Regions from separate parts of the Cupriavidus sp. Met-2 genome, predicted to be linked through region 1. Evidence: predicted binding sites of a transcription regulator. Region 1 holds the regulator's gene; each other region holds the start of a gene.
What was found. The regulator FliA, encoded in region 1, starts transcription of late flagellar genes. The targets are predictions, from matches to a motif close to CTAAAGTTTNNNNNNNNNNNGCCGNTA.
Positions count from the first base shown of each region.

Region 2: the regulator FliA is predicted to act here: its motif matches at 4,945-4,971, upstream of fliD (flagellar filament capping protein FliD).
Region 3: the regulator FliA is predicted to act here: its motif matches at 4,488-4,514, upstream of WD006_RS04060 (DUF342 domain-containing protein).

Region 1 covers NZ_JBBHZL010000003.1:89,430-96,107, forward strand. The annotation lists gene WD006_RS08855 (MinD/ParA family ATP-binding protein) at 1-702, shown strand, start outside; gene WD006_RS08860 (RNA polymerase sigma factor FliA) at 810-1,526, shown strand; gene WD006_RS08865 (flagellar protein FlhE) at 1,526-1,972, shown strand; partial or broken gene WD006_RS08870 (porin) at 2,158-3,250, opposite strand; partial or broken gene WD006_RS08875 (amidohydrolase family protein) at 3,320-4,339, opposite strand; gene WD006_RS08880 (4-oxalomesaconate tautomerase) at 4,336-5,484, opposite strand; gene WD006_RS08885 (LysR family transcriptional regulator) at 5,656-6,678, shown strand, end outside.
Region 2 covers NZ_JBBHZL010000009.1:237,033-243,710, forward strand. The annotation lists gene WD006_RS19940 (DUF4198 domain-containing protein) at 1-7, opposite strand, end outside; gene WD006_RS19945 (DUF2271 domain-containing protein) at 59-580, opposite strand; gene WD006_RS19950 (PepSY-associated TM helix domain-containing protein) at 608-1,279, opposite strand; gene WD006_RS19955 (methyl-accepting chemotaxis protein) at 1,655-3,214, shown strand; gene fliD (flagellar filament capping protein FliD) at 3,403-4,866, opposite strand; gene WD006_RS19965 (TetR/AcrR family transcriptional regulator) at 5,078-5,776, opposite strand; gene WD006_RS19970 (carotenoid oxygenase family protein) at 5,793-6,678, opposite strand, start outside.
Region 3 covers NZ_JBBHZL010000001.1:853,175-859,852, reverse strand. The annotation lists gene pepN (aminopeptidase N) at 1-176, shown strand, start outside; gene WD006_RS04080 (class 1 fructose-bisphosphatase) at 243-1,259, shown strand; tRNA gene WD006_RS04075 (tRNA-Thr) at 1,610-1,685, shown strand; gene WD006_RS04070 (hypothetical protein) at 1,870-2,058, opposite strand; gene WD006_RS04065 (response regulator transcription factor) at 2,095-2,508, opposite strand; gene WD006_RS04060 (DUF342 domain-containing protein) at 2,747-4,372, opposite strand; gene WD006_RS04055 (class I SAM-dependent methyltransferase) at 4,589-5,419, shown strand; gene WD006_RS04050 (DUF1415 domain-containing protein) at 5,468-6,061, opposite strand; gene WD006_RS04045 (NAD(P)/FAD-dependent oxidoreductase) at 6,058-6,678, opposite strand, start outside.

The sequences.
Region 1 (6,678 bases):
CTGGCCAATGCGTTGGCCATGCAGGGCGAACGCGTGCTGCTCGTCGACGAGGATCGCCATGGCGTGCGTGCCACGCGTCTGTCGGGCGCCGCGCCTGTGGCAACGCTCGCCGATGTGCTGGCCAGCCGAGTGTCTGCGGCCGCCGCGATTGGCACGCGTCCCGCCAGTGGCATCGCGGTACTGCCGGCAGGTGACATCCCAGTCGATGCCGGGAACATGGACCGCGCGCTATCCGATCTGATTCCCGACATGCGGTCGGTGCTGATCGACGCGCGCACGGATGCGACCGGCGCGCTGTCGCCTCTGGCGGCAACCGCCCACAACGTGGTGATTGTCATGCGCCCGGAGGTAACGTCGATTACCGCGGCCTACGCGCGCATCAAGCGTCTGCATCACGAGTACGCATGCCGCCGCTTCCATCTGGTCGTCAATATGGCGGCCACCGAAGCGACCGTTGCCGCGCTGGCGCGCAATCTTGCACGTACCGCGAGCCAGTACCTCGGCGTCGAGGCTGGTCTGACCGGATACCTGCCGATCGACCCGCTGGTGGCCCGCGCATTCCAGCTTAGCCGTTGCGTGGTGGAGGCATATCCCGCAGCGGCATCCACCAGCGCGCTGCGCCACATCGCCAGCGGTATCGGCGCATGGCCGTTGCGACACGATACAACGCCCCAGGGAGCGGCTGTGGCCGTTCCCGCATGAAGCCAGAACAAGAAGTCGACAAGACCGGACACCGAGCCAGACAGTCAGCCGCGGCCATGCTTGCGCGGCGCTGGCACCGATAGAAAGCATTTACCGAGAGTTCCACCATGTACACGATTCAGGGAAAGCTCGAACAGGCAGACGTGGTCAAGTCGCACGCGCCGCTGGTGCGACGCATCGCGTTGCAGCTGGCGGCGAAGCTTCCGGCCAGCGTGCAGATCGACGACCTGATCCAGGCCGGCATGATCGGCCTGCTCGACGCCGCCAAGCGCTACGAGGACAACCATGGCGCGCGATTCGAGACCTATGCGAGCCAGCGCATTCGCGGCGCTATGCTCGACGAGGTGCGCGCCAACGATTGGCAATCGCGCAGTCTGCGCCAGTTCACACGCAAGATCGAACGCACGCAGCGCCAGCTCGAGCAGAAACTCGGCCGGAGCCCCATCGACTCCGAAGTGGCGAAAGAACTCGAAATGGGGCTGGAGGAGTATCAGGAACTGCTCAACGAAGTCCATGGCTGCCAGTTGCTGCACTATGAGGACTTCGAACGTTCCGGGGAAGAAGACTTCCTGGATCGGCACCTTGGGGTGACCGACGAAGCGAATCCGCTCACGGTGCTGATGGAATCGGGAATGCGTGACGCGCTGATCCGCGCCATCGAGAAGCTGCCCGAGCGCGAGAAGCTGGTGCTCTCGCTTTGCTACGACCAGGAGTTGAACCTGCGTGAGATCGGGGCCGTGCTGGAAGTGACCGAATCGCGCGTCTGCCAGATCCGTAGCCAGGCCATTACGCGGCTGCGCAACCAGCTTCGCGGCATGTTGTGATGCGTCATCTTCTGGCATTCGCGTTGTGTCTTTGTCTGGCCCCCACATGGGTCGACGCGCAGACATACGTGCGCGCCACCTACGAGCTCAGTGGGTCGCGTTATGCCTGGACCAGCTCCGCGCAGGGACCGCTGATTGCCAGTCGCGGCCAGCGCACGATTTCGTCGCCGGTGCTGCCCCCCGGCACGATGCCTCAGGCAAGTGGCATCGTTACATCGGTACGCTGGCGCTACAGCTTCGCCAGTACCCCGCCTATCGATCTGGAAGCATACCTGTGTAACGCGCGACGCTGCGTGCTGCTGTCTGGCGCGCAGGGGAAGACCGATGCGTTCGCGGGCGACGATGCGACCGGCGGGTTCGTGTTTGCCTACCGGGTTGCTGGCCGTGGGGGGCTGTCTCCCACCCTGCAAGGCCGCAGTAACGAGGTGACGGTGAGCTACCGATAGCGCGCCGGGCCCGGCGCGGCAATGAAACGGCCCGTGGACGGGTTCAATCTGCACCTATCTGCACGTCACTGGCACTACGGGCCGCTCGGCACAGGACTGCAGTCGCAAAAAAAGCCCGCTCCCAGCCAGTCATGACCAGAAGCGGGCAGGTGGAGCCCAGTCTCAAGCCGACGAATGAAGTGCCGTCAGAAGACGTGCTTCATGCCAAGCATTGCGCCGAACTGCGAGCCGCCAGGCGCGGGCGATGCGCCGGTGGAAGCGCTTGTCCACGGACAGCGCCAGCTTGCCGCCGTTGTCGATATAGCCAAGCGTGGTGTAGACGGACGTGCGCTTGGAGAAGGCGTAGCTGGCACGTAACGCGCCCAGCCACGCCTTGTCGGCGCTGTTGTGGTACTTGAGGTAGAACGCCTCGCCGGAGAGCGTCACCGCAGGAGTGATGTCGTAGGCGACACCGGCGTAGAACATGTCGCTGCGCGGCGTGGCGATGGCGCCGTTGCGACGCCCGATCCAGCCGGCGCCGATCTTGGCGCGGTCCACGAGCATGTAGCCACCGAGAGTGGCGCGATCATCCTTGAGCGAACTCGAGGTCAGGCCGCCGAAGGCGCCGGGCCCGCCGCGCTGCGAGTCATAGGCGCCCAGGATGCCCCACCAGTTGGTTTCATACCCGAGCATGGCCGACCATTCGCGGCAGGCGGTCTTGTCGGCGGGGTTCTCGCCGCCGCAGTTGGTGCCGGAGGGGCTGGGACCAGCGTTGACGGTGTCGCGCCCGAAGCTGTAGGTAGCGCCAATGGTGAAGCCGCCGAATTTGCCCTTGTAGGCGATGGCGTTGTCGGCCCGCGCGTTGGGCAGGTAGTTGTCGAGCGAGCTGGAACCGTAGGCGTTAGGGCCGAGAATGTCGGAGTCGAGCGTGGCCCAGAACAGCATGGTGTACTGGCGGCCGAGGCTGACCTGGCCCCAGTTGCCGGAGAGGCCGACCCATGCCTGGCGGCCGAAGAGGCGACCGCCCTGGTTGGAGACGCCGCTGTCGGGGGCGAATCCGGATTCGAGCACGAAGTTAGCCTTCATGCCGCTGCCGAGGTCCTCGGTGCCGCGCAGGCCCCAGCGGGAGGGTACGGTGCCGCTGAGGTTGGCCATCTTGACGACGGAGTTGCTGGCGGTGCCGACGTGGTTGAGGTACTCGATGCCGGTGTCGATGACGCCGTAGAGCGTCACGGATTGGGCGTTGGCGATGGCGGGCAGGCCGAGCGCGGCCGCCAGCGCCAGGTGGCGCAGTTTCATCTTCTTCTCCTCCGTTAGATATTTTTCTGGAACAACGTTGATGCCTGGCTTCGATGGCGCTGCCTGGCGGCCACGTGCCTTGAGTCGCGCGTCAAGTCGGCTGTAAACGCGCCGCGCGTTGCCTTCGTAAATCTGGTGACGTTCCTCGTCAGAGAGCGCGGCCTGATCGATGTAGCGCCGCGTATCGTCGTAGTAGTGGCCGGTCTCGGGGTCGATGCCACGTACCGCGCCGATCATCTCCGAGGCGAACAGCACGTTCTTGACCGGTATCACGCGCGTCAGCAGGTCGATGCCAGGCTGGTGATAGACGCATGTATCGAAGAAGACGTTATTGAGCAGGTGTTCGCCAAGCGGCGGCAGCTTCATCTCCTGCGCCAACCCACGGAACCGGCCCCAGTGGTAGGGCACCGCGCCGCCACCGTGCGGAATCACGAACTTCAGCGTCGGAAAGCGCTGAAACAGGTCGCTGGTCAGCACCTGCATGAATGCGGTGGTGTCGGCGTTCAGGTAGTGCGCGCCAGTGGTGTGGAAGCACGCGTTGCAGCTCGTGCTGACGTGAATCATGGCCGGCACGTCGAGTTCGACGAGCTTCTCGTAGATCGGATACCAGTACGGATCGAATAGCGGTGGCGATGTCCAGTGTCCGCCAGACGGATCTGGATTCAGGTTCACGCCGACAAAGCCATACTCGAGCACGCAACGTTCGAGTTCGTCGATACAGCTCTTGGTATCGACACCCGGCGATTGCGGCAGCATGGCGGCGCCGACGAACTGGTCGGGGAACAGCTCGCTGACACGGTGGCAGAGCGTGTTGCAGATGGCGGCCCACGTGGCGCTGGTTTCGAAGCTGCCGATGTGGTGCGCCATGAACGACGCGCGCGGCGAGAAGATCGTCAGGTCCATCCCACGCTCGCGCATCAGGCGAAGCTGATTGCTGGCGATGGCGTCACGCAGTTCGTCATCACTGATGCGCAGTTCACTGACGGAAGGCGCGAGCGCAGGGATGTTCAGGCTGGCGATCTGGCGTTGGCGCCAGTCTTCCAGGGCCTTGGGGGCGGTGGTGAAGTGCCCGTGGCAATCGATGATCATGGGAGTTCGTCAGACAGAGGCCATGCGCTGGTCGGCACCAGTACCTCGCCGCGCATGATGGGACGCGCGGTGCGGATCAGCGCGCTACGTACGATCGATCCCGGCTTGGCAGGATCGGTTTCCAGTTCAACGGTGAACTCGCCGGTCGGGTGCTCGACGCTGATGGCGTGGAGCGGCCCGACGCTGGTGACTGCGATGCCGCTTGCCACGGTGCCTGGCAACACGCAGGCAGTGCCCACCGTGATGGCGGCCAGCACGCCGATCGCATCGTGGCAGACGCGCGGGATGAAGCAACGCGTGGCGATGCTGCCGCCCTGGCGTGGCCGGGCCAGCAGGCACATCTTCGGATAGCTCTTGTCGGAGACGTCGCCAAGCCCCATGAGTTCGCCGGCGACGAGCCGCGCGGCTTCGATGCGTTGCTTGAGTTCGTGATCGGCATTGAGCGCGGCCACGCTTTCGTAGCCGGTGCGGTCGAGATCCTCCGCGCGCATCAGCACCATCGGCATGCCGTTGTCGATCAAGGTGGCGGCGATCAAGCGTGAGCCGCCACGCACCGGATCGTTGATCGTCAAGACGTCGATGGCGTTGCCGGTGGGCAGCATTGCATGGCAGACGGAGCCAGCGGTGTCGAGAAAATCGATCACGATCGGGGCCGCGGTGCCGGGAACGCCGTCGATGCGCGCGTTGCCCGCGAACCGTGGCACGCCGCCGGGCGTCTGGATCGTGATGTCGCAGAGCATCCCGGTGTTGCGCGTCAGCACACGTGCCCGGGTGATGTCGCCCTGCGGCGCAATCAGTCCGCGTTCGATCGCGAAGGGAAGCACCGCCGCCAGCATGTTGCCGCAGTTCGGGGTGGTATCGACGGTGTCGGCGTTCGGCTGTAGTTGCGCGAATGTGAAGTCCAGGTCGGCATGACCCGGCGTGCCGCGCGACACAATGCAGGCCTTGCTGGTCAGTGGATGGGCTCCGCCGAGGCCGTCGATCTGGCGCGGGTCCGGGCTGCCCATCGCCGCCAGCAGCACGCGATCGCGTGCTGGCACGTCTTCCGGCAGATCGCTCGCGAGAAAAAACGGTCCGCGTGACGTGCCGCCGCGCATCAGCGTGCAAGGAATCGCGCGGAGATCGGAGGCGAGGCAGGGCGTCATGGCGGGTGCGTAGTCGGACCCGATCAGGGGTCCGATCGGTGGTCCATCAGGTTGTCCATCGGGTGGCCGAAGTATCGGCGTACCGTGGAATCCCTTGGTTGCCATGTCGCGGGACAGTTGTTCTAATCTGCTTATCGACAGCACAAATACAACATCGGGTCGGACGACGCCATGGAGACCATCAGCCTGCATCACCTTCACGTTTTTGCCGGTGTCGCCGCTGCCGGAGGGGTACGGCGATCCTCTGAGTCGCTGCATCGGGCGTCGTCTGCGATTGCCCGCTCGGTGGCCGCGCTCGAGGAGACGCTCGGGGTGGTGTTGTTCGAGCGCAAGGGCAGGGGGATGCTGCTGACACGTGCCGGCGAGATCGTGCTTGAGCGCGCGCGGCATATCGAAGGCGCCTTGCGCGAGGTGCGGGAGGAAGCGGTACGGATGCGGGCGCAATCGGGCGCCGCCGTCGCTAGTATCGACGCGCTGCACAACGAACGGCGGCTCGAAGTGGCGGCGATGCTGGCCGAGGTGCATCACATGCCCAGCGTGGCGGCGTCGATCGGCGTGTCGCAGCCGGCGGTCAGTCAGGCAATCGCCCGGCTGGAGGATGCATTGGGCCAGCCCATCTTCGCGCGCACGGCGCGGGGCATGGTGCCCACCGACGCAGGCAGCCGCTGGGTGGTTCGCTTCGAGCGCGTGCTGGCAGAACTGCGCAATATCCGCGCCGATATCGCCGCGCTGAAGGGGGTGCTGGAAGGTGTGGTGACGGTTGGCGCGCTGCCGCTGGGCCGCACGCTGCTGTTGCCGATGGCGATTGCCGACGTGCACCGGCGCCATCCGCATCTGCGTTTCCGGACGCTCGAAAGCCCGTATGAGGAACTGACCGCGGGCCTGCTGGCCGGGCGGATCGATTTCATTCTTGGCGCGGTACGTCCGCTGGCCTCGCAAGGGCTTGCCACCGAGAGGCTTTTCCAGGACCGGATCTCGCTGATCGTTCGCGCCGCGCATCCGCTGGCGGCCAGAAAGCGCGTGACGCTGGCCGATCTCGAACCGTATCCGTGGGTGCTGTCTCGCGCCGCATCGCCGTCGCGCCAGGCCCTGGACGGCGTGTTTGCGTCACGTGGCCTGCCGTTGCCACAGCCGCTGGTTGAAACCGGAGACCTCGCGCTGGTGCGCGGCATGTTGCTGCAGGGGGACATGGTG
Region 2 (6,678 bases), on a different contig from region 1:
TGTTCATCGTCAGGCTCCGGTCAGATCAGTTCAATGCGTTTGCGGTGATTGGCGCGGCTCACGGCTTCAGGTCGACAGATACGCCGCCGAGCTCATGCTCGCCCTTGGCGCCCGCGCTTTGCGCGGCCTTGGGCGGCCATGCGAACGGCACACGCACGAGTTCGCGTCCGCCCACTTCGCGCGCGGCTTCCACCACGAGCTGGTAATCGCCGGCAGGCAGCTTGCCCAGCGGCGCCTTGCCATCGCTGAACGTCAGCGCGTGCTCGCCGGGAGCGCGCGTGGCACCCGATACGCCATCGGCCGGAAGCTGCATGTCGCGGCCGGTCTTGCGCCACCACTGGCGCATGTCCTTGAGCCACTTCGTGCCCTGGCTTTCCTTGTTCTTCGCGTCGTACCAGACCGCCAGCGTCGTCACCGGGCTCTGGTCGGCACGCTCGATCCACATGGATACGTAGGGGCGGTGGTACTCGGCCACGTTCAGGCGGGGAATCTCCACCTTGACGTTCATGTCGGCGGCCATGGCGGGTGCCAGCGGCGCTGCGGCAAGGCCGGTTACGGTGACGGTCAGGAGTCGGCGCATGTCGAAACTACCTTTCTCGGTTGCGAATCAGTGAATGAACAGGATGGCCAGCAGCAGCGGCACAACGAGGCCCGCGCCCACCAGCGGCCACGTGGCCATGCGGCCCCCGGCATGAAGCTTGAGCAGGAACAGCCCGGTGACGCTGAAAATCAGGCAGGCCAGGGCGAATATGTCGATGAACCAGCTCCAGGCATGGCCCGTGTTGCGGCCCTTGTGCAGGTCGTTGAAGTAGGAAATCCAGCCCCGCGATGTCACTTCGTACTGGACCTCGCCGTCTTCGAGCGCAACGCTGAGCCAGGCATCGCCGCCGGGGCGTGGCAGGCCAACGTAGATCTCGTCGGCGGACCATTCGGCCTCGCGTCCTGCGGCGTCGATATCCATCGTCTTTGACAGCCAGTCAGCCAGCACGCGCGGCACCGGTCCCTTCTGGTCTTTCTGGTCCTTCTGGTTTCCCGCCGATGCGTTCGCGGGCGCGGCGCGCTTCAGCGCATCCAGCAGTTCGCGCGGCGCAGTCTCGTGGCGCGTGACGAGCGAAGGCGAGGCCTCGATCTGCCCCGCGTGATTGAGCGTGAATCCCGTGACGGCGAACATCAGCATCCCGATCAGGCAGATCGCGGAACTGATCCAGTGCCACTGGTGAAGATGCTTGAGCCAGAAGGCGCGGCGCTGCTGGCTGGAAGCTGGCGTGGATTCGGTCATCGGGGATGTTCTGGGCAAGCGTGCATGGCTGGCGGAGAGGCTGCCGCATCGGCGGCATGGCGAGGACACCACACTCGCGCGGGAAAAACGAAAGAGATGGTAATAGTTCTCATTTAAAAGAACAACCATCTGAAAGGCTTCGGATCGGGCTCGTTGATTACGGTTCGTTACGCGTCACTCTCAAAACCCCTAACAACGTGCTGCACAGCAAAACATAAAGCGGCGCGTGCGCCACTATTTCCTATCAGTGGTATTTCCCGATCAAGTTTGACGATGACGCCGCCGTTATGGCCGGTCAGAGAGGACGCGCGAATACAAACCATACAAAGGCATGAAAGCGCCCCAATCAACAACCGATGCGAACGGAGGATAAGGATGTTGCATAACCTGAGCCTGAGAAAGAAGCTCATGCTGCCGCTGGTGCTGAGCTGGACCTGCCTGCTGGCCATTACGCTGTGGAATGCATGGCAAATGCGAGACCTGCGTCTGCGGGATCGAGAACTGACGCTGCAACAGGTCACTGACACCGCCAACTCGGTCGTGGCCGAGTACGAAGCCATGGCGCGCGCAGGCAAGTTGAGCGCCGAGGAAGCCCAGAAGCAGGCGCTCGACCGCGTGCGCGTGATGCGTTTTGGCGGCGATGGCTACTTCACCGTGATGAGGTCCGACGCTGTCGTTCTGATGCACGCGATCAAGCCCGAACTCGATGGCAAGAACATGTCGGAGATGAAGGACCCTAACGGCGTCTATCTGTTCCGCGATATCGCGCAGATCGGCAAGACCGCCGGCAAGGGCTTCCTTGAATACGCCTGGCCCAAGCCAGGGGCCGAGGCGCCGCAGCCCAAACTGAGCTATGTGCTGAACTTCAAGCCGTGGGACTGGAACTTCATCGCCGGTTTCTACATGGATGACATCCAGGCCGAGTTCCGCGCGTCGCTCTGGAAAGCGCTCGGCTGGCTGCTGGGCGTGGGCGCGCTGATGACCGTGGTGATGGTGCGCGTTTCCGCCAGTCTGCAGAAGCAGCTTGGCGGCGAACCATCGCTGACCTCGGAGATCGCCGCGCGCATCGCCGAAGGCGATCTTGCTTCGCACGTGAACGTGGCGCCGAACGATCGGGAAAGCGTGCTGTTCAACATGCAGCAGATGCAGGGGCGGCTGACGGGTGCCATCGGCCAGATTCGCGGTTCGGCGGATGCGATCGCAGGCGCCGCCAAGCAGATTGCGGCCGGCAATGTCGACTTGTCACGCCGCAGCGAGGAACAGGCAGCGTCGCTCGAACAGACCGCGGCCAGCATGGAAGAGCTGACCGGCACGGTTCGCCAGAGTGCTGACAACGCCCGCCAGGCGGCGCGGCTGGCCGAAGGCGCTTCGGAGATCGCTGTACGCGGCGGAGCGATCGTGCACCAGGTGGTGGACACGATGGGCGAGATCAAGGCGGCGTCCAGCAAGGTGGTGGACATCATCGGCGTCATCGAGGGCATCGCATTCCAGACCAACATCCTGGCGCTGAATGCGGCGGTGGAAGCCGCGCGCGCCGGCGAGCAGGGACGCGGCTTTGCGGTGGTGGCCGGCGAGGTGCGCAGCCTGGCCCAGCGTAGCGCCACGGCGGCCAAGGAGATCAAGGGATTGATCGACAACTCGGCACAGCGTGTCGAGGATGGCTCAGTGCTGGTCGAAGACGCAGGCAAGGCGATGGGAGAAATCGTCGAGGCCGTGAAGCGCGTGACCGACCTGATGGGCGAAATGCGCGCGGCCACCGAGGAACAGACCGGCGGGATCGAGCAGGTCAACCAGGCAGTCTCTCAGATGGACCAGATGGCGCAGCAGAATGCGGCGCTGGTGGAAGAAGCAACCGCCGCCGCCGCCTCGCTCGAGGATCAGGCCGATGCACTGCACCGCGCCGTCGGCCAGTTCAGACTGGCGGGTGCGATTTAGGAAGTGCCTTTGGGGGAGCACGCCGCACGCGATTCAGATGCGGGCGGTTCGCTCCTCTCTCCAGCCTCGCGGGAGAAGGGAACACCGATGGGACATGCTGACGACTCATCCCCCGCCCGCTTCCTCGCAACAAAAAACGCCGCCCACGAGGGCGGCGTTCTTGCATCGATTGACGACTCGCTGACAGGTTACTTGCTGTTCGTGTTGTTCATCGCCGAGAACTGCTGGGTCAGGTAGTCCTTGGTGCGGTTCATCTGCGAGACAGCCAGATCCAGCGCCTGGAACTGCTTCTGGACGCGCTTGATATTGGCATCGATGTGCTCCGACATCGAGTCATAGCGCTTGCCGAGATCCTTCACGCTCCGTTCGATACCCTTGGTCGCGGAGGTCAGCGGGCCGTTGGTACCCGTCATGGTATCCACCGCTTCAGACAAGCGGCGCGCGATCCCACCCTTCGTGCCGTCGCCGCTGAACAGCGCGGTCACGTCAGCCAGGTTTCCGGCCAACGCGGCATCCAGCTTCTTGGTGTCGACCGACATCGTGCCGTCCTTCTGCAACGTCACGCCAAGCTGGGCCAGCGTTGTCGCGGCGCCGTCGCGCATCCCGGCTTCGGGGGTGTTGAGTACCGAGCGCAGCGTCGACTGGATACCGCGCAGCACGCCGTCGCCGGTCAGAGCCGCCTTGGTACCGCTCTTCACGTCGAAGGCTGTCAGCTGCTTGGTGGCCGACTGGAGGTTGTTGTAGGCCGTGGCCAGCCCCTGCACCGCGGCCTTGATGCTGTCGAGATCCTGCGTCAGCGTCATCGACGTGGTGCCCGTCTTCTTGAGCGTCATCGTGACGCCCTGCGCGGCATCGGTCACCACATTGCTGGCGCTGGTGATGGCGATATCGTTGATGGTCAGTTGCGCATTCGTGGCACGCACCACTTCCTTCATGCCGCCGGGTTGCGGGCCGGCCACCGGATCGTATCCGGCAAGCGCCTGCAGTTCCGGTGAGGAACCGGTGATGCGCATGCTCATCGCCTCGCCGGTCTTCTCCGAATTGAGCACCAGACGATAAGGCGTGCCGCTGCCGTCGTTGATGATGCTGGCCTTGACGCCCATATTGGCCTTGTTGATCGCATCACGAATCCCTTGCAGCGTCTGGTTGCTGCTGTCGATCGTCACGGTCTTGGCGGAGTCGGCGGTCGGCGTGAACGTCGGGTTCACGTATGTGCCGTACGTCGGCGATGCCGGGTCGGCGTCGTATCCGCCCGTCACGCCGAACTCGAAAGTCAGCGTGCCAGTGCCGATGACCGCATCCTGCTTGAGCTGGCCAGCGCCCGCCAGAGATTGGGCCTGCGCCAGGCTCTTGACGTTTACGTTGTAGTTGCCGGCAATCGCATTGACGCCAGTGGCGACGGTCATCACATCGCTGTTACTGACTTGCGCCTTGACGGCGCCGAACGTGTCGAGCTTGGCAAGGGAGTTGGCGGAAGCCTGAAAGGCCGACAACATGCTCTTGATCGTGCCATATCCGGATAGCTTGGCCTGGTAGGCCGTATTCTGGGTCTCCAGCGCTTTCAGCGGCAGGCGTTCCGCCGTCGCCAGCTGATCGAGGAGCGTGCCCAGTTGCATGTTGGAGCCAATGCCGAGGAAATCGAGTGCAGCCATTTTCTTCAGGTCCTTCGCCGTGCGTAACTTCGATGTAATTCACCCAGACAGGCAAATGAATGTCTTTACATCCAAGGTTTACGGCGCTCGAAAGTGGCTCTTTAGCGTTTTTCGTACAAAGTTGATACAAAGCCGATACACAAAGAGCGGCAAGACGCCGTATGTGAGCGTTTGCTCACGCTCTATGGCTTGATAGGGAGGGGGAACGTCTTCAGACGTCGTCTGTGTGCTGAAGCGCAGCCAGACAGAAGGTGGCGACGGTGTCCGCCATCTGCTCGACGGCCCCGGGGGCCGCCGAAATGGCCCGGAAGCGGTCGTGCGTGGCCGTCAGGGTGGCCAGACCATGCGCGGCCGTCCAGACACAAAACGCCAGTTGTTCATGTGTCAGCGCGCCGGGTTCACGTCCGCCCAGACACGCAACGACGGTTTCTCGCACCCGATCGAACGAACCGGACGAGGCTTCCTGCAGTTCGGGGTATTCGTCACGGCGTTCTATCGCCGGGCCGAACATCAAGTGAAAGCGCGCCGGGTACATGTGCGCGAATTCGGCGTAACCGACCAGCAGCGCGCGCAGCTTGTTGGCCGGGGTATCGCGCGGAATCAGGCGCGCGCGGTTGCCCTGGAAGGCGCCCAGTTCCCGGAACGCCTGCGCGGCGATGGCCGCAAGCAGGCCGTTGCGGTCCTGGAAATGGTGTGCCGGCGCGCCCGGCGACACGCCGGCCAGCTTGGCGGCTTCGCGCATGCTCATCGCCGCGATGCCTTGCGTATCGAGCAAGTGGAGTCCCCACGCAATCAGCGAGGCGCGCAGGTCGCCGTGATGCCATTGTCCGGCGGGCTTGGTCGTGCCACCCGCCACCTTGCGCGTACCACCCTTGCGCCCGCCGTTCTGTTTCGTGCCGCCTTCGTTCATCCCTCTCGCTATCCCGCTATCCCGCTACCCAGTTGCCATGGAAGCCGAACGGCACGCGCTGCGGCAGCTCGACGGTTGCCAGCGGACCGCGCGCGACGTGCCGCGCATCGAACACCAGCAATTCGCTACATTGTGCCGCAGCCCGCCACACCACCGCCAACAGCCAGCCATCGCCCTCGCCGCCATGAGCGCCACCACCCGGCGCGAACACCGGCTCGGACGTGATATCGCCCCGCGGCAGCCAGTAGGCGTCGCGCGTGCCGTCCTGCATGTCCAGGTGCATGATGCCGTTGAGCGCGCCTTCGCCGTACTCGGGATGCGACGCGGCGAACCATCCGTGCCGATAGCGGAAACCCGAAACGCGGTCGTCGATGCGCGGAAACTCGCCCGCCGTATCGTCGAGCCGTTCGGCGGTGAACCGGCGTATGTCCGACGCAAGATCGAACGTCCAGCGCGTCAGGTACGCCTGCTGCCGGGCGGGATCTCCTGGCGATCCGTCGGCGTGGGGGAACAAGGGTGGTTCGTCGTAGACCATGACGTCCGCCAGAATGCGTTGTCCCCCCTCGCCTTCCTCCCACGCGTTCATCACATGGAACACATAGCAGGCAGGGCCCTCGAACCACCGCACGTCGTCAGCGCCGCCACCACGCGGCAGGACGCCGATCATGGCGGGCTTCTCTGGCTCCCATGCATAGCCAGGGCCGCCGCGCTCCACGCGCGCAAGGCTGCCGGTCAGCGGCAGCACGGGGATCAACAGATGACCCGGCGTGGCCATGAAGTCGTGGATCATGCTCGGGTACGGCGCCTGCAGACGCGCGTAATGCGTCAGGCGGCCCTGTGCATCGATCGCACCAACCTGCACGCCCGGCGTGAGCTTGCCGTCGGCGTTGTAGCCGAAGAAC
Region 3 (6,678 bases), on a different contig from region 1:
CGCTGGATGCGATCAACCCGCAGGTGGCCGCGCGCCTGGCACGCGTCATGGACCGCTGGCAGAAGTACGAGATGCCGCTGCGCGAACGGATGCGCGCGGCGCTGGAACGCGTGGCCGCCTCGTCGACGCTGTCGCGCGATGTGCGCGAGATCGTCAGCAAGGCCCTGTCGGCCTGACCCGGAAAGTGGCATGTCCGCAGCGGCACACATGTAGAATTGCGGCCATCCAAGGAGAACCCCACCATGACACGCATCAGCCTCACCCGCTATCTGGTCGAGGAGCAGCGCAAGCACAACACGATCGAGCCGGAACTCCGGCTGCTGATCGAAGTGGTCGCGCGCGCCTGCAAGGCCATTTCCAACGCCGTCAGCAAGGGCGCCCTCGCGGGTGTGCTCGGCTCGGCCGGCACCGGCAACGTTCAGGGCGAAACGCAGCAGAAGCTCGATGTGATCGCCAATGAGGTGCTGCTCGACGCCAATGAATGGGGTGGCCATCTGGCTGCCATGGCGTCCGAGGAAATGGACTCGTTCTACGAGATCCCGAACCGCTACCCGAAGGGCGAATACCTGCTGCTGTTCGATCCGCTCGACGGCTCGTCGAACATCGACGTGAACGTGTCGATCGGCACGATCTTCTCGGTCCTGCACATGCACAAGCCCGGTCAGACCGTAACCGAGCATGACTTCATGCAGCCGGGCACCCAGCAGGTGGCAGCCGGCTATGCCGTGTATGGCCCGCAGACCACGCTGGTGCTGACCGTCGGCAATGGCGTGCACATGTTCACGCTGGACCGCGAGGCAGGCAGCTTCGTGCTAACCCAGTCCGATGTGATGATCCCGGAAGACACCAAGGAATTCGCGATCAACATGTCCAACATGCGCCACTGGGCTCCGCCCGTGCGCCGCTACATCGACGAGTGCCTGGCCGGCGACGAAGGTCCGCGCGGCAAGAACTTCAACATGCGCTGGATCGCCTCGATGGTGGCCGACGTGCACCGCATCCTGACACGCGGCGGCGTCTTCATGTATCCGTGGGACAAGCGCGAGCCCGAGAAACCGGGCAAGCTGCGCCTGATGTATGAAGCCAATCCGATGGCGTTCCTGGTCGAGCAGGCGGGCGGCGCGGCTACCAATGGCCAGCAGCGCATTCTGGACGTGGAGCCGACCAAGCTCCACCAGCGCGTATCGGTCATCCTCGGTTCGAAGAATGAAGTCGAGCGCGTCACGCGGTATCACCAGGAAGACGCCGCCAAGGCGTAACGGGTAGATCCGGTTTCGACAAGCACAGGGCGCCTCGGCGCCCTGTCTGCTTTGCTGAAGCCAACAGCCGCACGGCAATCCGTAAAAAAGCGGCAGGCTTTGCCCGTTTTTTCACCCGCGACGAGAGCGCCACTCGTGCGATGATTGCCATCGGTCGCCCACGGCCGCGGCTGGCAACACCCACCGAACAGGGACTGCCACGGCGGAACGTTGAAAAAAGTCGCACCGGGGGCTTCACAAAATAAAAAGTCGCTGATATTATTGCGGGCTCTATCCGATTCGATCGATTCGCAAGCAACAGCGCAAATCGAGACCAAGCGGTAGAACAGGTTTCGCAAGTTTAAGGTTTCGCCGGTGTAGCTCAGTTGGTAGAGCAGCGCATTCGTAATGCGAAGGTCGTAGGTTCGACTCCTATCTCCGGCACCACTTGAAAGTAGAAAGGGCAACCCTCACGGGTTGCCCTTTTTGCTTTGCAGTCGACAGATAACTTGGGCACGACGACGCCCATATAGTCCCTAGCTGCCACATCGCCCCCCCCTCTATTTGTCCCCCGATCTGCGCTGAACTACCCCAGCCTGACTGGAACGACCTACGTGCAATAGCAGTCGCGTCATCCCCAGATGATCGCCGAGCGGTAGGCCGCCTCCCCCATCGCCGCCCCGGCAATGTCGGCGGCGAAATGGAGCATCTCCCGCGCATCGACACTCATGCCTGAAAAACAACGCCGAGCTGGGCCGAAGGCAACAGGCCTCGCGCACGACGAGCAGCACTGCATCGTCACCGCCATCGAAATCTGCATAGATACGCGAGACCTCACAGTCCGCAAGCCTGCCGACTATCGATGCGATCCGAACATGGAGTCATCCATCAGAGCATTGACCGCGACATCGGGGTCTCCGAGCATACGCATGAGCACCGCTTCCATCCGTTCGATCGAGGCCGACTTCGGCAGATGCTCCTGCACACCACACGCTCGCAGCGACGACGGCACATGCATCCATATGTTGTCCGACAGCAGCAGGATGCGCGCATTAGGCAGTGCCTGGTGCAGGCGCCGCAGCAGATACCAGTTGTCGAAGGCGTCCACTGTCATGCCGTAGATGACCAGCACGTCTTCCAGACTATGCGCGAACAGCAGGATCCCCTCAGGATCAATACTCTCCACCGGGCCGATGCCTGGCATACGTTCAAGCAGGCGTTGCATACCCAGCCTGGTCAGTGGATGGCTCTCAATCACGATCGCGCCCATGGTGTGCTCCTGTGCTCCGCTGTTTGTCTGCGGAGACACATGGCGCAAACGTCGTGCCAGCGGTGGTGCGCACCGGACGACAGTACGGCGTGGCGGCAATGCGTTACCGGAGGCGGGATGGCGGGCGATCACGCCAGAGCGGCCAAGGTCGGCGACGTTACGACTCGCGTAACGTGTCACGTTCCCCGTAACGCGCTGCGTCCGTTTGGAAACAAGAACGGGAGGTGCGCCATCCGCGTCAGTTCACGGCGATGCGGTCGTCCACCACGCGTATCTGGCCGCCCGGCTTGTCTTCCATGACTTTGAGCACCTTGTGGCCGACCTGCAGCGTCACGCCGCCGTGGATATGCCGGCCCACCGCGATCTCCGCCTGCTCGGACGGCTTCATCTGCTCGGCCAGGTGGGCGATCTCCGCGTCGAGTTCGAACAGGTCGCGATTGATCCTGTACATCGTGGCACGCGCCTTCTCGCGAATGTCCCCCGTGGCGCGTTCGGGGTGCTTGGCAAAGAACGCCACAAGTTGCTGGAGTTTGCACTGCTCCTCGACGATCTTGCCGCGCCGGACTTCCAGCTCCGCCTTCTGCTCGTCGGCAAGCGGGTTGAGTCCGACCTGCACCGTCGTGGCGGTACCCGCCGGCGCGCCCAGGGTCCCAGTGCTGACACTCTGCATCGCCCGCGTACGCCCGCCGCTGATGCTGCCTGGCGCGGTCGGCGCGCCAACCACCCCCCGTTCGCCCGCGGAGACGTCGCTCTGCCGAATCCCGCTCTCCACGATTACCTCGGCCACCGCCTCGACGATCGCATTCTGGATGAAGCGCGCATGAACGGAGCCCTTGCTGCGCACGCTGGCAATCTCACTCGGGGCGCCACCGCTCGCGGTTTCTGCCTTGCCGATGATGCCGCCCTTGACGATCACATCGCCGCCGGCCTGCACGCTGGCGGCTTCGATCGTCCCCTGCACAACCACATCACCGGTGACACGTACCGACATGCCGGTGCGGATATCGCCCGACACGCGGAGCGAGCCATCGAAATTGACGTTGCCGGAATGCAGGTCGACGGCATCGACGTCGACCACCGGACTGACGATCACACCATGTGGCAACACCCGGGGCGAGCCTGCGATCACGGCGATCAACAGCAGTGGATCATTCGGATCGGTTGCCACGCCGGTCAGATCGGACGCGTAGGGCGTATCCACCACAGGGTCGGCCGGAATCGGCTTGCCAAGCACATCCATGCCGTCCTTGCCCGATCTGGCCGGCGTGCGGCGCATCAGCGCGGTACCCGGGTTGACGAGCAGGAGACTACCGAGATCGCGCAGGTCGACACGCTCGTCCTCGTTCTCCGCCAGGACAGGCCTGCGGGGCTGGACGAGGCTCTCGAAGCGTGCTGTCTCGCCCTGCAGGGGCGCCACGCCGCGCGCAATCTCGCGCCCCTCGCAGCTACCGGCCTCCAGCGCAACGCCGATCGCCGCGCTGTCGAGCAAGGCCACCACCCCCATCGAAGCCGCGGCGGCGGCAATCTCTTCGGCCGTGATTGGCCGGCCGCCTTCCGGGCTCACCAGCGTCAGCAACAGCCGCAGCTTGTCGGCCGTGATTTCGAGTTCGAATTCGCCATCCAGAACGCTGCCGATCACTGCGTCAATCTCGCGATCGGTCAGTTGGCATTGCGTCAGGAAGCCCCTCACGGCAGCGGCGTCCAGCCGCGCGCCCTGCCAGCCGTGCTCCGCCAGGCAAGCTTCCAGGGAAGCGTCCAGACTGGCGCGATCGGGCGGCAAGTGGCCCGCGTCCGGTGTAAAGCAAGCCCTGACCTGGCTCCCAGGCTGGCTGAGTTCCAGGCGCAACCCCGCGTCGGCTGTCATGTGTCCCCGCCTCTATGCTGCATGTCGCAACAGCCGGCCTGGGCCCATCGCCCGGGGACTTTCCGCAAAGACCCACCGAATCCGTCGCCAACTGTGCTTGTCGTCGATCCATGTTCAACGGCGCCGGCGGTGTGAACTTGAGCCCACAAAAGTAGGGGGTGCGCAATTTCGGTAAACTAGCGCCCTCCGATGTCCCCGCCCCAAGGCACCACCCCGATGTCCAGCACCTACGAAGTCCGTCCCGGCCAGTCAATCGAACTGCTCAAGGAACTCCACATCCTGACGCGTGACGGCAAGATGAATCAGGACAGCCGCCGCAAGCTCAAGCAGGTCTATCACCTGTACCAGTTCATCGAGCCACTGCTGCGCGAGGTAAAGGACGAAAAAGGCACGGTCTCGTTGGTGGACCACGGCGCGGGCAAGTCGTATCTCGGGTTCATCCTCTTCGATCTCTTTTTCAAGGACCTGAAGGACAGCTCACACATCTACGGCATCGAGACCCGCGAAGAACTGGTGACCAGCTCGAAGGCGCTGGCCAGCCGCCTGGGCTTCGGTGGGATGTCGTTCCTGAACCTCTCCGTGGCCGATTCGATCACGTCGCCCGCATTGCCGCAGACCATCGACGTCGTGACGGCCCTGCACGCGTGCAATACGGCCACTGACGATGCGATCCACTTCGCGCTGGCCAAGCAGGCGCGGCACATCGTGCTGGTGCCCTGCTGCCAGGCCGAGGTCGCGAGCGTGCTGCGCAAGCACAAAGGCAAGTTGCTGGCCGGCAATCCGCTGACGGAAATCTGGCGCCACCCACTGCACACGCGAGAGTTCGGCAGCCAGGTCACCAACGTGCTGCGCTGCCTGCAGCTTGAAGCGCACGGCTACCAGGTCAGCGTGACGGAGCTGGTGGGCTGGGAACACTCGATGAAGAACGAACTGATCATCGCCCAGTACAAGGATTTGCCGCGCCGCCGTCCCGCGGAGCGCTTGCACAATGTGCTGGAATCGCTCGGCCTGGAAGAACTGAACGAGCGATTCTTCACCACGCCCTGATCCGGACCACGGCCGGAGGACGCATCGGAGACCGCGCCCGAGATCAAGTCAGAGATCGCTTTTGCCAGCCATCCATTCGAGCCAGCCTGCATGGCCGAGCCGGCGCATCGTTTCCATATTGCGCTCGTAGATGTCCTCCGCCTCCGGGAACGCTTCGGCAGCACGCGCGATGCTGTCTTCACGGAGCAGATGCAGGATCGGATATGGCGCGCGATTCGTGAAGTTCTCGATGTCGTCGGGCTCGGTGCCTTCGAACTGGTAGTGCGGATGGAAACTCGCAATCTGCAACGTACCCTCGAGCTTCAGGCTACGCAGCAGGCGATCGGCGAAATACAGGAAGTCGTTGTAGGCCAGGAAGTCGCCCAGCGCGTGCGGCATGATCAGCAGAATCGTGTCGATCTGTTCCGGATCGGACGTTTCCAGCAGGCGTAGCTCGCGCTCGAGATCGTCCAGCACGTCCTCGTCGCGCGTCGCGTCGCTGATCACGTAGCGGACCTGATCCTTGACGTACACGCTCTTGGCAAACGGGCAGAGGTTCAGGCCGATCACCGCGCGCGCCAACCAGTGGCGCACGTTCTCGATGATGCCATCGTTATCGGCAGGATTCGCCGGCCTGGCCTGATCGGTCGTGTTCACGCTCATGCGTTCGCGATGCTCAAAGCCACGGCCTCGGCGACTTCGATGCCGTCGATCGCCGCCGAGTAGATTCCCCCGGCATAACCGGCACCTTCGCCGGCGGGATAGAGCCCCTTCACGTTGATGCTCTGATAGTTCTCCCGATCACGGCGAATCCGCAGCGGAGAAGACGTGCGCGTCTCCACGCCGGTCAGCACCGCATCGTGCATCGCAAACCCTGCGATCTTCTTGTCGATCTCGGGCAGCGCCTCGCGGATCGCGTCGATGACATAGTCTGGCAGCGCCGTGCTCAGGTCGGTCGGGGTCACACCCGGTTTGTACGACGGCTCCACCGAGCCGAGCGCCGTCGAGGCACGCCCGGCGATGAAGTCGCCAACCAGTTGCCCCGGCGCGCGATAGTCGCTGCCGCCCAGCGCGAACGCGCGCTCTTCCCACTTGCGCTGGAATGCGATCCCGGCCAGCGGGCCACCCGGGAAGTCCTCGTCGGGCGTGATCCCTACGACGATACCGGCATTGGCATTGCGCTCGGCGCGATAGTACTGGCTCATCCCGTTGGTCACGAGCCGGCCCGGCTCGGACGCGGCGGCCACCACGGTGCCGCCCGGGCACATGCAGAAGCTGTA